Regions from separate parts of the Providencia xihuensis genome, predicted to be linked through region 1. Evidence: predicted binding sites of a transcription regulator. Region 1 holds the regulator's gene; each other region holds the start of a gene.
The links. Region 1 encodes LexA, which represses DNA repair genes until DNA is damaged. Its sites were predicted from a motif close to TNCTGTATGTACATACAGNA; they were not measured.
Positions count from the first base shown of each region.

Region 2: the regulator LexA is predicted to act here: its motif matches at 1,460-1,479, upstream of ACE2AL_RS08700 (DinI-like family protein).
Region 3: the regulator LexA is predicted to act here: its motif matches at 2,638-2,657, upstream of uvrB (excinuclease ABC subunit UvrB).

Region 1 is NZ_CP169565.1:475,452-479,695, reverse strand. It holds gene ACE2AL_RS02095 (TonB-dependent receptor plug domain-containing protein) at 1-1,221, shown strand, start outside; gene zur (zinc uptake transcriptional repressor Zur) at 1,490-2,011, shown strand; gene lexA (transcriptional repressor LexA) at 2,193-2,810, opposite strand; gene ACE2AL_RS02080 (diacylglycerol kinase) at 2,948-3,322, opposite strand; gene plsB (glycerol-3-phosphate 1-O-acyltransferase PlsB) at 3,449-4,244, shown strand, end outside.
Region 2 is NZ_CP169565.1:1,967,965-1,972,208, reverse strand. It holds gene ACE2AL_RS08715 (pentapeptide repeat-containing protein) at 1-61, opposite strand, end outside; gene ACE2AL_RS08710 (GNAT family N-acetyltransferase) at 268-681, shown strand; gene ACE2AL_RS08705 (GNAT family N-acetyltransferase) at 701-1,234, opposite strand; gene ACE2AL_RS08700 (DinI-like family protein) at 1,496-1,756, shown strand; gene ACE2AL_RS08695 (MipA/OmpV family protein) at 1,811-2,602, opposite strand; gene ACE2AL_RS08690 (hypothetical protein) at 2,625-2,870, opposite strand; gene ACE2AL_RS08685 (response regulator) at 3,042-3,716, shown strand; gene ACE2AL_RS08680 (HAMP domain-containing sensor histidine kinase) at 3,706-4,244, shown strand, end outside.
Region 3 is NZ_CP169565.1:3,312,057-3,316,300, reverse strand. It holds gene bioF (8-amino-7-oxononanoate synthase) at 1-632, shown strand, start outside; gene bioC (malonyl-ACP O-methyltransferase BioC) at 610-1,395, shown strand; gene bioD (dethiobiotin synthase) at 1,388-2,062, shown strand; gene uvrB (excinuclease ABC subunit UvrB) at 2,692-4,244, shown strand, end outside.

The sequences.
Region 1 (4,244 bases):
ACGAATAAGAAGCCTCAAATTTGGCAATGGCCAGCTTATGATAAAGAAAGCATTTATTTTAATGGGACAACCCAAGTCACTGACGATATAGCCTTACAAAGCCGTTTCTATCACGACACCTTTAAAAATACCTTGCACCAATACAAATCGGTCAAAGATTACGAAAAAGGTATCTATAACTACAGTCGTTACGATGATTACAGCAACGGTGCCGACATGCGTGTTGATTTCACCGTGCGTGAACTCGATATGTTGTCATTCGCCGCACACTGGAAAGAAGACGTTCACCGTGCTCGTGCAAGAAAAGATGTGCCCTTCGACCGCTATAAAGACAATACCTATTCTATTGCCACAGAATATCAATGGGTTGCCACTGATAACTTAGATATTATCGGTGGTATTGGTTATGACTGGCGTAAAAGTGCTGATGGTAAACGTTATAATTACGACACAACAGACTTCGAAAAATACGATGGTAATAGTCAGCATGCCTTCAACTGGGAAGCCATGGCGCGTTACCACTTAGCAAATGAAGACACAGTACAATTCTCAATTTCTGAAAGAAGCCGTTTCCCAACGCAAAAAGAGCGTTATACCAAAGAAAAAATGAAAACACCTGTCACTTTTGTTATTAACCCACATCTAAATGCAGAACGTGCGCTGACTTACGATTTAACTTACAAAGGCCATATCTCTCCTCTTTGGTCATATACCTCCAGCATTTATTACAACCATGTCTCAGATGCTATTATGGCACATCGTGTCGGTACTGATAAAAATGGAAATCCTTTATTAGAAAACCGCAATAGCGGAAAAGTCGACTACTTCGGTATTGATTTAGGCACGACAGGCCAAATTACCGATTGGATGGAAGCAGGTTTAAGCTACGGGTATATTCATGCCGATCCAAAACACTACAGCGTCAAGCATGTGGCTGAGCTGCCAACCCATAAAGCCTTTGCTTGGGTGAAATTTACCCCTTACGAACCGTTTAGTATTACGGTGACTGAAGAAGCCAGAAGCTGGGCATTTAACTATGTGGATGCTGAAAGTAAAGTGCGCGGATTTGCTAAAACTGACCTGCGTTTAGATTATGACTTAGGGCAAGGCGTTTCCGTCAATAGCTCAGTGAATAACTTATTTGATAAGTCTTATGAATATACCAATGGCTATATTGAAGAAGGTCGCAACTATTGGTTAGGTATTGAATATAAATACTAACCCATAATATATTAGGCAGAGATTTAATTCTTTGCCTAATATTTATTATCGTATCTATAGAATTCCAATATTTATTATTAATAAATAAAAATATATTCATTGTTTTCTCCATTTATTATTTCTTTTATTTTTCATTTTTATCTAACAAAATTCAGTTGAGTACATGCCCTTCTCCCTTCTACTTTCTCTTTTCAAGCTATTTCAGTCAGAAAACTATGATAAACTTGTTCCTATAGTCGATACTTAGTTTTCGAAGTTGGAGTCAAAAATGAAAAAAATGAGTGAAGATAAGATACTTGTGATGGCAGAGCGTATCTGCCAATCAAGGGGCGTTAGATTGACTCCACAGAGAGAAACCGTGTTACGTCTTATTGCACAGCAACACGGAGCTATCAGTGCCTACGATTTATTAGATTTGCTGCGTGAAGTTGAACCACAAGCAAAACCACCCACTGTTTACCGTGGGCTTGAGTTTTTAATGGAGCAAGGCTTTATTCATAAAATAGAGTCAACCAACAGCTACGTTGTTTGCCATCACTTTGATAACCCAAGTCATATCTCAGTGATGCTAATTTGTGATCATTGCGGTAGTGTGACTGAAAGTGATTGCGCAACAATAGAAGCCGCCATTATTAGCCTAGCGGAAACTAATCAGTTCCGTTTAAGGCATACTGTTGTGGAAAACCATGGTTTATGTAAAAAGTGTGATGAAATTGATAGCTGCAAAGACCACGCACACTGTAGCCATGACCATGAGCAACCGATCACTGCAAAAAAAAGTAGCAAATAACGTTGTAGAATCCACGACATTACTTATATAAGAAAAGAATACGAAAAGTAGTATAAAAAAGGATATAAAAGATAAGAACTAAGTAAAGCAGGCAGATCTCTATACATCAATGTGAAATCTGCCAGCAATAATGGAAAAATCAAACAAGCAGCGCGCCGCTACCTACCTGATAATCTAAGAATTAATACCAATCACTATTACGGATCACCCCAACTGCTAAACCCTCAATGGTGAAGCTTTGCTCGCGTAAATCGACAACAATCGGCGCAAACTCAGGATTTTCAGCGATTAACTCAACACGATTACCTTGTTGTTTAAAACGTTTAACAGTCACTTCATCATCAATGCGCGCAACAATCACTTGGCCATTATGCGCATTTTGTGTTTTATGAACTGCTAATAAGTCACCGTCCATAATACCGATGTCTTTCATCGACATACCATTCACACGTAATAGGAAATCTGCGTGAGGTTTGAAAAGTTCAGGATCAACCTGATAATGACTTTCAATATGTTCTTGTGCCAATAAAGGTTCGCCAGCGGCAACGCGCCCAATCAAAGGTAACCCTTGATCTTCAGCCTCTTCTTCAAGAAGTAGACGGATGCCTCGTGATGCCCCAGAAACAATTTCAATTACACCCTTGCGAGCCAAGGCTTTTAAATGTTCTTCTGCCGCATTAGGCGAACGAAAACCAAGACTTGCTGCTATTTCAGCACGTGTAGGAGGCATACCTGTTTGCGAAATGTGGTCACGCACCAGATCATAAACCTGCTGTTGTCGAGCCGTCAGTGCTTTCATTCCGTTCCCCTGTTTGTTTATACAGTCAAGCTGTGAGTATATACAGGTAAATGAAGATTTGAAACAGTTAAATTGCTGAATTTAGGCATTTGCTATCGATTGACTCTCTTTTCTCGACTCTAAACAACGTTTATTGGCTAGGCAGAAAAATAACGCTGCCATAAAATCAGTGCCCATATAAATAACGCTAAACCAATACTGATGAATACAGCCGCTGACCCAATATCTTTAGCGCGCCCTGAAAGTTCATGATATTCACTGCCAATACGATCAACAACAGCTTCTATTGCACTATTTAGTAACTCGACGATAGCCACCAGCACAACGGAGCTGATCAGCAATATTCTATCCACGTAACTGATATCTAAGCAAAAGGCGATAATAATCGCAATGACTGCGGCAACAGACTCCTGCCTAAATGCCGCTTCATTTATCCAAGCCGCTTTTAACCCCTTAAGGGAGTACCCTGCTGCTTTAATCACGCGGGTAAAACCCTTAGTTTGACTTGCCATATTTATTCCTTAAAAAATTCAAACAATAATCGATTTTTACAGTCAAAGTGAATCGTCAGTAACAGATCTACCAGTGGATTTCTGGTATGATTGAGCAGCATTGTTAACAAGAGGCTATAATCATTTATGTCACTATGGCGTAAAATATATTACAACACGTTGAATTTACCACTTAAATTATTGGTAAAAAGTAAACTAATTCCATCGGACCCAATTACAGAGCTGCAGCTTGATACCAACAGGCCAACGCTGTATGTATTGCCTTATCACTCTAAGTCCGACCTCCTAACGCTACGGCATCAATGCTTGGCTATCGGTCTGCCTGACCCTTTGGTTGATAACGACATCAATGGAACAAAGCTTCCTGCTTATGTGTTTATCGATGATGGCCCACGCGTATTTCGTTATTACTCACCAGATCCGCGTAAAGATTCCGTCAAAACATTCCATGCGTATTTAGATTTGCATAAAAACAATCCGAATCTGGATATTCAAATGCTCCCTGCATCGGTTATGTTTGGGCGCTCTCCAGGTCGTGAAGGGCATACCCCTGCACCACCACTGAAGCTATTAAACGGAGTGCAAAAATTCTTTGCTGTCCTGTGGTTAGGTCGTGATAGCTTTGTTCGCCTATCGCCCCCCGTTTCCATCGGGAAAATGGCGCAAGACCACGGCACAGATACCATTATTGCGAATAAATTAGCGCGTGTCGCCCGCATTCACTATTCCCGCCAACGCCTTGCGGCTGTCGGCCCGAAATTGCCCGCACGCTATGAACTATTCAATAAGCTTTTGACCTCAAAAGCGATTGAAAAAGCAGTCGAAGATGAAGCACGCAGTAAAAAAATTCCACTGAAAAAAGCACAGCAAAATGCGGTGAATATGATGGAAGAAATTGCTGCGAACTTCTCCTATGAAGCCG
Region 2 (4,244 bases), 1.5 Mb from region 1:
TTTCAAGCTCTAAGTTACAAAATTTTTGTTCTAAATATTCACCATGGTTCTCTATTTCCACTTTCCACCTCATAATGCATGTCATCACACACCTAAAAGCTGACATTTACTGTATATAATACCATGTATTTTTTATAGTAACCTGGCCCTTTGCACATAAATACCTATTTTATGTTCTGCTTACCAACAAACATATCTAATCTATTGAAAATAAAGATTATTTAGCTCTATACTACTACCCCCTAATAAATTAGAAGATACCTTCACATGAATTGCCGTTTAGCAACAATTGATGACATAGACAATATCTACAAAATAGACACTGTAGCGACAGATGTTCGATTAAACGAAATCACACATTGGGTAAAACAGAATGACTGTTTTATATTGGAAAAAAATCAAGAAATATTAGCGTACGGTGTTATAAACACACATTTTTTTGGCTATGGGTTTATTGAACTATTAATGGTCAATAACCAATATCGTCGGCAAGGTCTTGGGCTTATACTAATCAATCAATTGATAAAGAAAAGCCCGACAGCCAAAGTTTTCACGTCAACTAATAAATCAAATACAGCCACTCAACAGCTATTGATAAAAACTGGCTTTATTCCTAGTGGCTGTATTGAAAACATAGATGATAATGATCCAGAGCTTATTTACTGCTACATCGCTAGGTAAAATGACCTAATAATCAGGTCTATAGTAGTGATTTTTCCATCACAACAGTTTGTAGCATCTGGTTAAATTGCTGATACGTTTCTTTATCTATTGTCTGTGGAAAACTTAATACTTCTAACTTATGGGGCTTATTTTCAGGATAATAACTTGGGTGAGCATGGTTGTATTCGTTTTGTTGAAAACCACAGTGCTGATAAAACGAAAGCCGCTTTTGACTGATTTCATCAATTACTGGATCAATTTCAAGGATAACTAGCCCTACATCGTGGCAGAATTGCTTTAGTACTTTCTGACCATACCCTTGCCCCCGGAGAGAATCTGAAATGGCGAGATGTTCAATGTAAAAGTATTCATTAATTTTCCAGCAACCAATAAAACCAACAAATACGTTATTATCTGTAAAATAATAGAGATAATAGTCGTCATGACTCAAAATTGACTTACGACCTTGATAACTTCTCTGCTCATAAAGCGGAAATGCCTGATCATATAGCTGATTAACAACATTATTCTCGTTTATGTTTTCCCTAGAAATTCTGATTGAATGTAGCATTTGATTTTAGACTCATCGTTATATGAACATAATTACACTTTTAGAATACGTTTTTTTTAAAATCTGACAATCATTTTATCCACTGCAAACCTATTTTTATAAAAAAATAACTATTTGTTTTAATTGTTTATTATTTTCTAATATAAAAATATTGGTTTTTAACTCAGATTAATTTAAAAAATATTTTTGTGATCATATTGACTTTTTTCTATATACGCCCAAAAATACTGTATATTAACACAGTAATTGGCCGAGGCTATTATGTTAAGAATTGAAGTTTTATTTGATAAAAATGCACCACAAAAACCAAGCACAAACGTTTTACACGCGCTTGAATCTGAGATTTTACGTAAATTGCAAAATCAATACCCTGATATGGTAACCCGTGTTGGTTTTAGCTCGCAGCAGCGCGTAAACATTTCAGGAACCAAAATGTCTGAAGATAAAATCCGCATTGAAGAAATATTGGAAGAAATTTGGTTAGATGACGGATGGATCCCCGAAGAAAATACTGCTGAATAGACTTCATTAACGAAAGGAATGTTAGTAATCAATAAGCATTCCTTTTTTGGATACTTAAAATTTGTAGCGGAAGCCAGTTAACCCCACAAAACCTAATTTTTGTTCTGTTAATGAACTCTTTCCTGCGTCACCAATTAAATAATACGCAGCGATACCAGTATATAGCGTGAAATTATCATCCATATTGTAATTTAATATGGCTGAGCCATGTATATCTTTAAAACCACTACTTGCATCATATTCTGCGAATTTAGTTTTGCTGGCTTGTTGTTTGGAAACACCAAAATAAGCTTGGTTATAGGCTTTATTTCCCCAAACCGCCGCTAAATTATATTCCATTTCCCATGAGCTATTAATGTCATAGTCTGTATTCATACCTAATTCTATAGTAACAGTTCGACCTATATGGCGACCGCCATAGCGTCTATCTTTTGTTGCTATATCACCCATGATGTAAAACTCATAATTATTTAGTGTATAAGACAGATCAGCGCCAACTAACAAGGAGCCATCTAAGTCCCCCATTCCTTTTAGGTCTTTATTTTTATTACCCAAAAATCCAACTTTTTCATCACGCCCATAGTCATAGCCCAATGAACTGACAAAAGTGAGGTTGTCCGTTAAGCCTATTCCCCATGCTACACCTTCAATACCTAAGCTAAATACGCCATAATCATCAGAAAGATATGCATACGTTGCTTCTAAGCTTGGTCCAAGCTGGTACTTTTTTGAACCTTCATAAACGGGTGCTATATTGATCCCCGCCCCTGCAATAAATGTACTTTCCCCTGCAAACACATAGCTACAAGGTAAAATGCCAACCATTAATGCTACAATTTTTTTCATGTTCAAATTACGCTCATCGTAGTTAATAAATCTTTTGTCTTAAAAACGTTTTAATTTCTTTTAATAGGTTTGATTTGTTTTTTCTTTCATCAGAAAGATGCGACTGCGAAATACATTTATTAACATCAATACATGTTGATATTTCATTGATTGTTATGCTAGAAGGATAAATGCCTGATGTCTTATTGAAATCTTTTCCCATGATGATCAAAGCGATGAGAATAACTGCAATAAACATTGGTACTTCATAGAAAGCTTGTTTCATCATCAATGCTCTTATTCTTAGGAGGGTGTAAGAATAATAATCTGTCTATATTTTTGTACCTTAAAACTGGGTTAAACCAACCTTAAGATAAACTTAAATCTAAGCTGAACTTGAGACGGCGAGATATTGTCTGGTTTCCATTGACTACTTATACTGACGGTCAGAGGTGATAATATGAATATCCTATTAGTAGAAGATGATCTCCAGTTGGGAAAAGCACTTTGTCGTGGACTTGAATTAGCTGGTTTTAACCCCTGTTGGGTACGGTTGCTTACAGATGCAAAGTCACAGCTCGCTTCTCGTAATTTTGATTTAATGCTATTAGATTTAGGACTACCTGATGGTGATGGTCAGGAAGAATTAATTGCATGGCGTCAATCTGGGGAGTCAATTCCAATCATTATATTAACAGCTCGAAATCAGATGGATAATTTGGTTTCTAGCTTAGACTCAGGCGCAGATGATTTTTTGACTAAGCCCTTTGCTATGCCAGAACTTATATCTCGCGTCAAAGCTGTAAGCCGTAGAATAGCGGGGTTTTCTTCTGAGATTTGGCAATTAGATAATCTGCAATTAAACCCGTTAAATCATCAAGTCACACTTAATGAGCAACTGCTTCTACTTTCTGGAAAAGAATATTTATTACTGTATGAATTAATTAAGAATGCCGATAATGTTGTTCGAAAAACAGACTTAGAACAACGTCTCTTTGGTATTGATGATGTAGAAAGTAACTCTTTAGAGGTTCATATCCATAATTTGCGCCGCAAGATAGGTAAAGAACGCATTATTACTATCCGTGGTATCGGTTATTTATTAAAAAAAGAAGCTCAAACAAGTGAAAGTTAAGTCCTTTTTTATTTATATCTTCGGATTACAAATTAGCTCTGTAATTTTTCTCTGGCTAATATTAGTTGGCTGGCTACAGTTTTTCTATTGGCCTTCAATTCATGAAGAGCTTGATAAACAGCAAGAGATTATTACTCAAGGATTTGCTAAAACATTAAGTGTGGTTTCAAATAACCCTGAATATTTCAAAGAAATTGCAGATAACCTACAAAATCTATATGCAGACGCAATGGAGAGTGGTGATGAAATAACCTATCGTCCTTTTATGGTTGTCAGGGACCAACAAGGCAATGTTTTTTACCGCAATAATGAAAAATTAAAGGTTCCTTCACTAAAATCTGTTTCTGAATTAGCTAACCTACATAAAGATTGGCATTTCACCTCTGCTTGGGATAAAACAAACACATTCGAAATTGTTATTGCAGAGTCCTATAGTGATAGAAAATCATTATTAGGAAACCCTGCTGAAGGCACTGCAATTCCTCTCGCCTTTATTTTAGGAATAATGTTACTTGCTATTTTAATTAC
Region 3 (4,244 bases), 1.6 Mb from region 1:
GGGTTTTTAGTATGGATGGGGATAGCGCCCCACTGAATACCTTGCAGGATATTGCAAAAAAACACAGTGCGTGGCTAATGGTTGATGATGCTCATGGTATTGGTGTTTGCGGCTTTCAAGGGAGAGGGAGTTGTTCGGCTTATGGCATTAAACCTGAAATTTTGGTGGTGACATTTGGTAAAGCGTTTGGTTTAAGCGGAGCTGCCGTGCTTTGTGATGACCAAACCGCGGATTTCTTGGTTCAATCAGCACGCCATTTAATTTACAGCACGTCTATGCCACCCGCGCAGGCGGTTGCATTATTAGAAGCGGTTAAACAGATTAAGTTGGCAGATAAACTGCGTGAAACTCTTCAGCAGAATATTGAATACTTAAGGAAAAATGCCAACTTTAAACAAATGAAATTTGCTGACTCAACCACAGCCATCCAACCTTTAATCATTGGTGATAATGAGACATGCCAACGTGCTGCAGCATTTTTACGCCAAAAAGGGATTTGGGTTCAAGGGATCCGCCCACCAACAGTTCCGCCAGGCAGTGCAAGGTTGAGGATCACGTTGAGTGCAGTACATCAACAAAACGATCTTGATAAATTATTGGAGGCTTTAGATGACTTCGATCATTTGTCATGACAAACAAAAAATTGCGGCGGCATTTGGCCGAGCAGCGACAAGATACGATGCTATCGCTAACTATCAGCAGACAGCAGGAGAGCAACTGCTCAATAAATTGAAATCGACCCTCGTTGCAGCGCAGGTTAACATGCCTTTACGGGTATTAGATGCGGGTTGTGGTACGGGTTTTTTTAGTCAAAAGCTGAAACATCAAGGCCATACAGTCACTGCACTGGACTTATCTTCTGGCATGTTAGATGTCGCCAAAAGTAAGAATGCAGCAGATGAATATTTGTGTGCTGATATAGAGTCGATCCCGACTCATTCAGCGCAGTTTGATGTGATTTTTTCCAATTTATCCATTCAATGGTGTGAAAACTTACATGGTGCATTGAGTGAGCTATACAGAGTGACAAAGCGTGGTGGTGTGATTGTTTTTACGACGCTCGCAGAGCATTCGCTTAATGAATTATCCAAAGCTTGGCAGCTGCTTGATGAATATTCTCATGTGAACACCTTTTTGAGCCCACAAGCTATCACCTCGAGCTGCCAAACATGGCGCCATGAGCTGTCTTTTCAAAAAGATACGCTGTATTTCCCTGATTTAATTAGTCTATTGAATTCACTTAAAGGGATTGGAGCGACCTATTTGACCGAGGGACGCCAAACAGGGCTAATGACTCGTAAGCGCCTTCAGCAGTTAGCTTTAGCTTATCCGATGGCTTATCAAGGGCTACCGTTAACTTATCAAACCGTATTTGGAGTCATCTATCGTGACTAAAACTTATTTTGTAACAGGAACGGACACTGAAGTTGGAAAAACCGTGGCAAGTTGCGCTTTATTGCAAGCCGCTAATGCTCAAAAGTTTAACACTGTCGGTTATAAACCTGTTGCCTCAGGGAGTGAACAAACACCAGAAGGGCTGCGCAATAACGATGCTTTATTATTACAAGCGAATAGCCGAGTGAAATTGCCGTATTCATCAGTCAACCCCATTGTTTTTGAAGCCCCTACTTCACCGCATATCATCAGTGAAAAAGTGGGAGAGCCTATTGATTTTTCGGTTATTAATCAAGGGTTGTTAGAGGTTCAGAAAAAAGGGGATTGGGTGTTGGTTGAAGGGGCTGGCGGGTGGTATACCCCATTATCCACTGAAAAAACCTACGCAGATTGGGTTATTGAACAGCAACTTCCTGTTATTTTAGTGGTGGGCGTGAAATTGGGTTGCATTAATCACGCATTATTAACGTTAGAGGCGATTAATACCGCTGGTTTATCTGTGGTCGGCTGGATTGCCAATGAAATTGAACCCGCAGGTATTTATCAAGCTGAATATCTTGCAACACTCAAACGCATGATTAACTCACCTTGTTTAGGGATCTTACCTTATCAGCCCCAACTTAATGAATCCACGTTAGGTCAATATTTGGATCTTACGTTATTGTGAAATAAATAAAGGGCTTAACATTATTGTTTTAGGCCCATTTCCCCTCTAATAAATGATCAATTGTTAAATGCTTTGTTGATCTTGTTTAACGTTCTTAACCTATTTTTTGTCAAGTTTTACCGTAGAAATAGTCTGATGATCGAACTAAAACAGATAAAATCTCTTTTTTTAAACGGATACTACGTAAAAATTTTTTCATATAACTGCCATCGTTTTGTCATTTATTCAATGTTTAACAAATTTTACTCATGACGAGAAAGCATGAGCCCTAAGGGCTTCAAGAGTTATCCACCATTTCTGTGGATAACCTTGTGTATTAACATTATAAAACAACTTCTATGCTAGGCGGCAAGCGGCTTTGCCTTTATTTGATGTGATTCTGGACTTTGAGATAATTTTATTTAAATACAATAGGTTAAATAAAATCAAGACTTCAATCTATATTTGCGATAGGGCGATAAAAACCAATAGCATAAAATATAACGTTTTCCAAAGGTCAAGCATTATTTTGGGGATAACATTTTTATAAACTCATTGGAACGTCGGATAGAGAAAATATTAAATTCAGGACTTGAAGCTGTTTTTTTATCCAGTATTATAGAAAAAGAGACACGTTATGAGGCGGTAATATGAGTAAGGATTTTAAGCTGTATTCTGATTTTCAGCCAGCGGGGGACCAACCTGAAGCAATTCGTCAATTACGCGAAGGGCTGCAAGATGGCTTAGCGCATCAAACGTTATTGGGAGTAACAGGGTCAGGGAAAACCTTTACGATAGCTAATGTTATCGCAAAAGAAAATCGCCCAACCATGTTGATGGCTCATAACAAGACCCTTGCGGCACAACTTTACAGCGAAATGAAAGCTTTCTTCCCAGATAACGCAGTAGAGTACTTTGTTTCTTACTATGATTATTACCAGCCTGAAGCCTATGTGCCTAGCTCTGATACATTTATTGAAAAAGATGCCTCTGTAAACGAACACATTGAGCAAATGCGCTTATCTGCGACTAAGGCCTTACTTGAACGTCGTGATGTCATTGTGGTGGCTTCTGTGTCAGCTATATATGGGTTAGGCGACCCTGATAGCTACTTAAAAATGATGCTGCACCTCACCGATGGCATGATCATTGACCAACGCTCTATTTTAAGGCGTTTAGCTGACCTGCAATACAGTCGCAACGACCAAGCTTTTACCCGTGGTACTTTTCGCGTTCGCGGGGAAGTGATTGATATTTTTCCTGCAGAATCTGACGAATACGCGTTACGTGTCGAGCTGTTTGATGATGAAGTTGAACGTCTATCTCTCTTTGATCCACTGACGGGGCAAATTCAACACCGTGTGCCTCGCTTTACGGTTTACCCAAAAACACATTACGTCACACCAAGAGAACGTATTTTGGAAGCGATGGAGCATATCAAAGAAGAGCTGGTGGATAGGCGAAAAGTGTTGTTAGAAAACCACAAACTGGTGGAAGAACAGCGTATTACTCAGCGTACTCAGTTTGATTTAGAAATGATGAATGAACTGGGTTACTGCTCAGGGATTGAAAACTATTCACGCTATTTATCGGGTCGTGCTCCAGGTGAACCACCTCCGACATTGTTTGATTATTTACCTGCGGATGGCCTACTGGTGGTGGATGAATCTCACGTGACCATTCCTCAAATTGGGGCGATGTACAAAGGTGACCGTTCCCGTAAAGAGACCTTAGTTGAATATGGTTTCCGTTTGCCTTCGGCATTGGATAACCGACCAATGCGTTTTGAAGAGTTTGAAGCTTTAGCACCGCAATCTATCTACGTATCTGCAACTCCTGGCAAATATGAGCTAGAAAAATCAGGCAATGAAGTTATTGAGCAAGTGGTTAGGCCGACAGGCTTACTGGATCCGATTATTGAAGTGCGCCCTGTGAGCACGCAAGTAGATGATTTGTTATCTGAAATCCGTATTCGTGTGCAGAAAAATGAGCGTGTATTAGTCACCACGTTGACCAAACGAATGGCGGAAGATTTAACAGAATATCTGGAAGAACATGGGGAGCGTGTTCGTTACCTTCACTCAGACATTGATACGGTTGAACGGGTAGAAATTATTCGTGACTTACGATTGGGTGAGTTTGATGTGCTTGTTGGTATCAACTTATTAAGGGAAGGCCTCGACATGCCAGAGGTGTCTTTAGT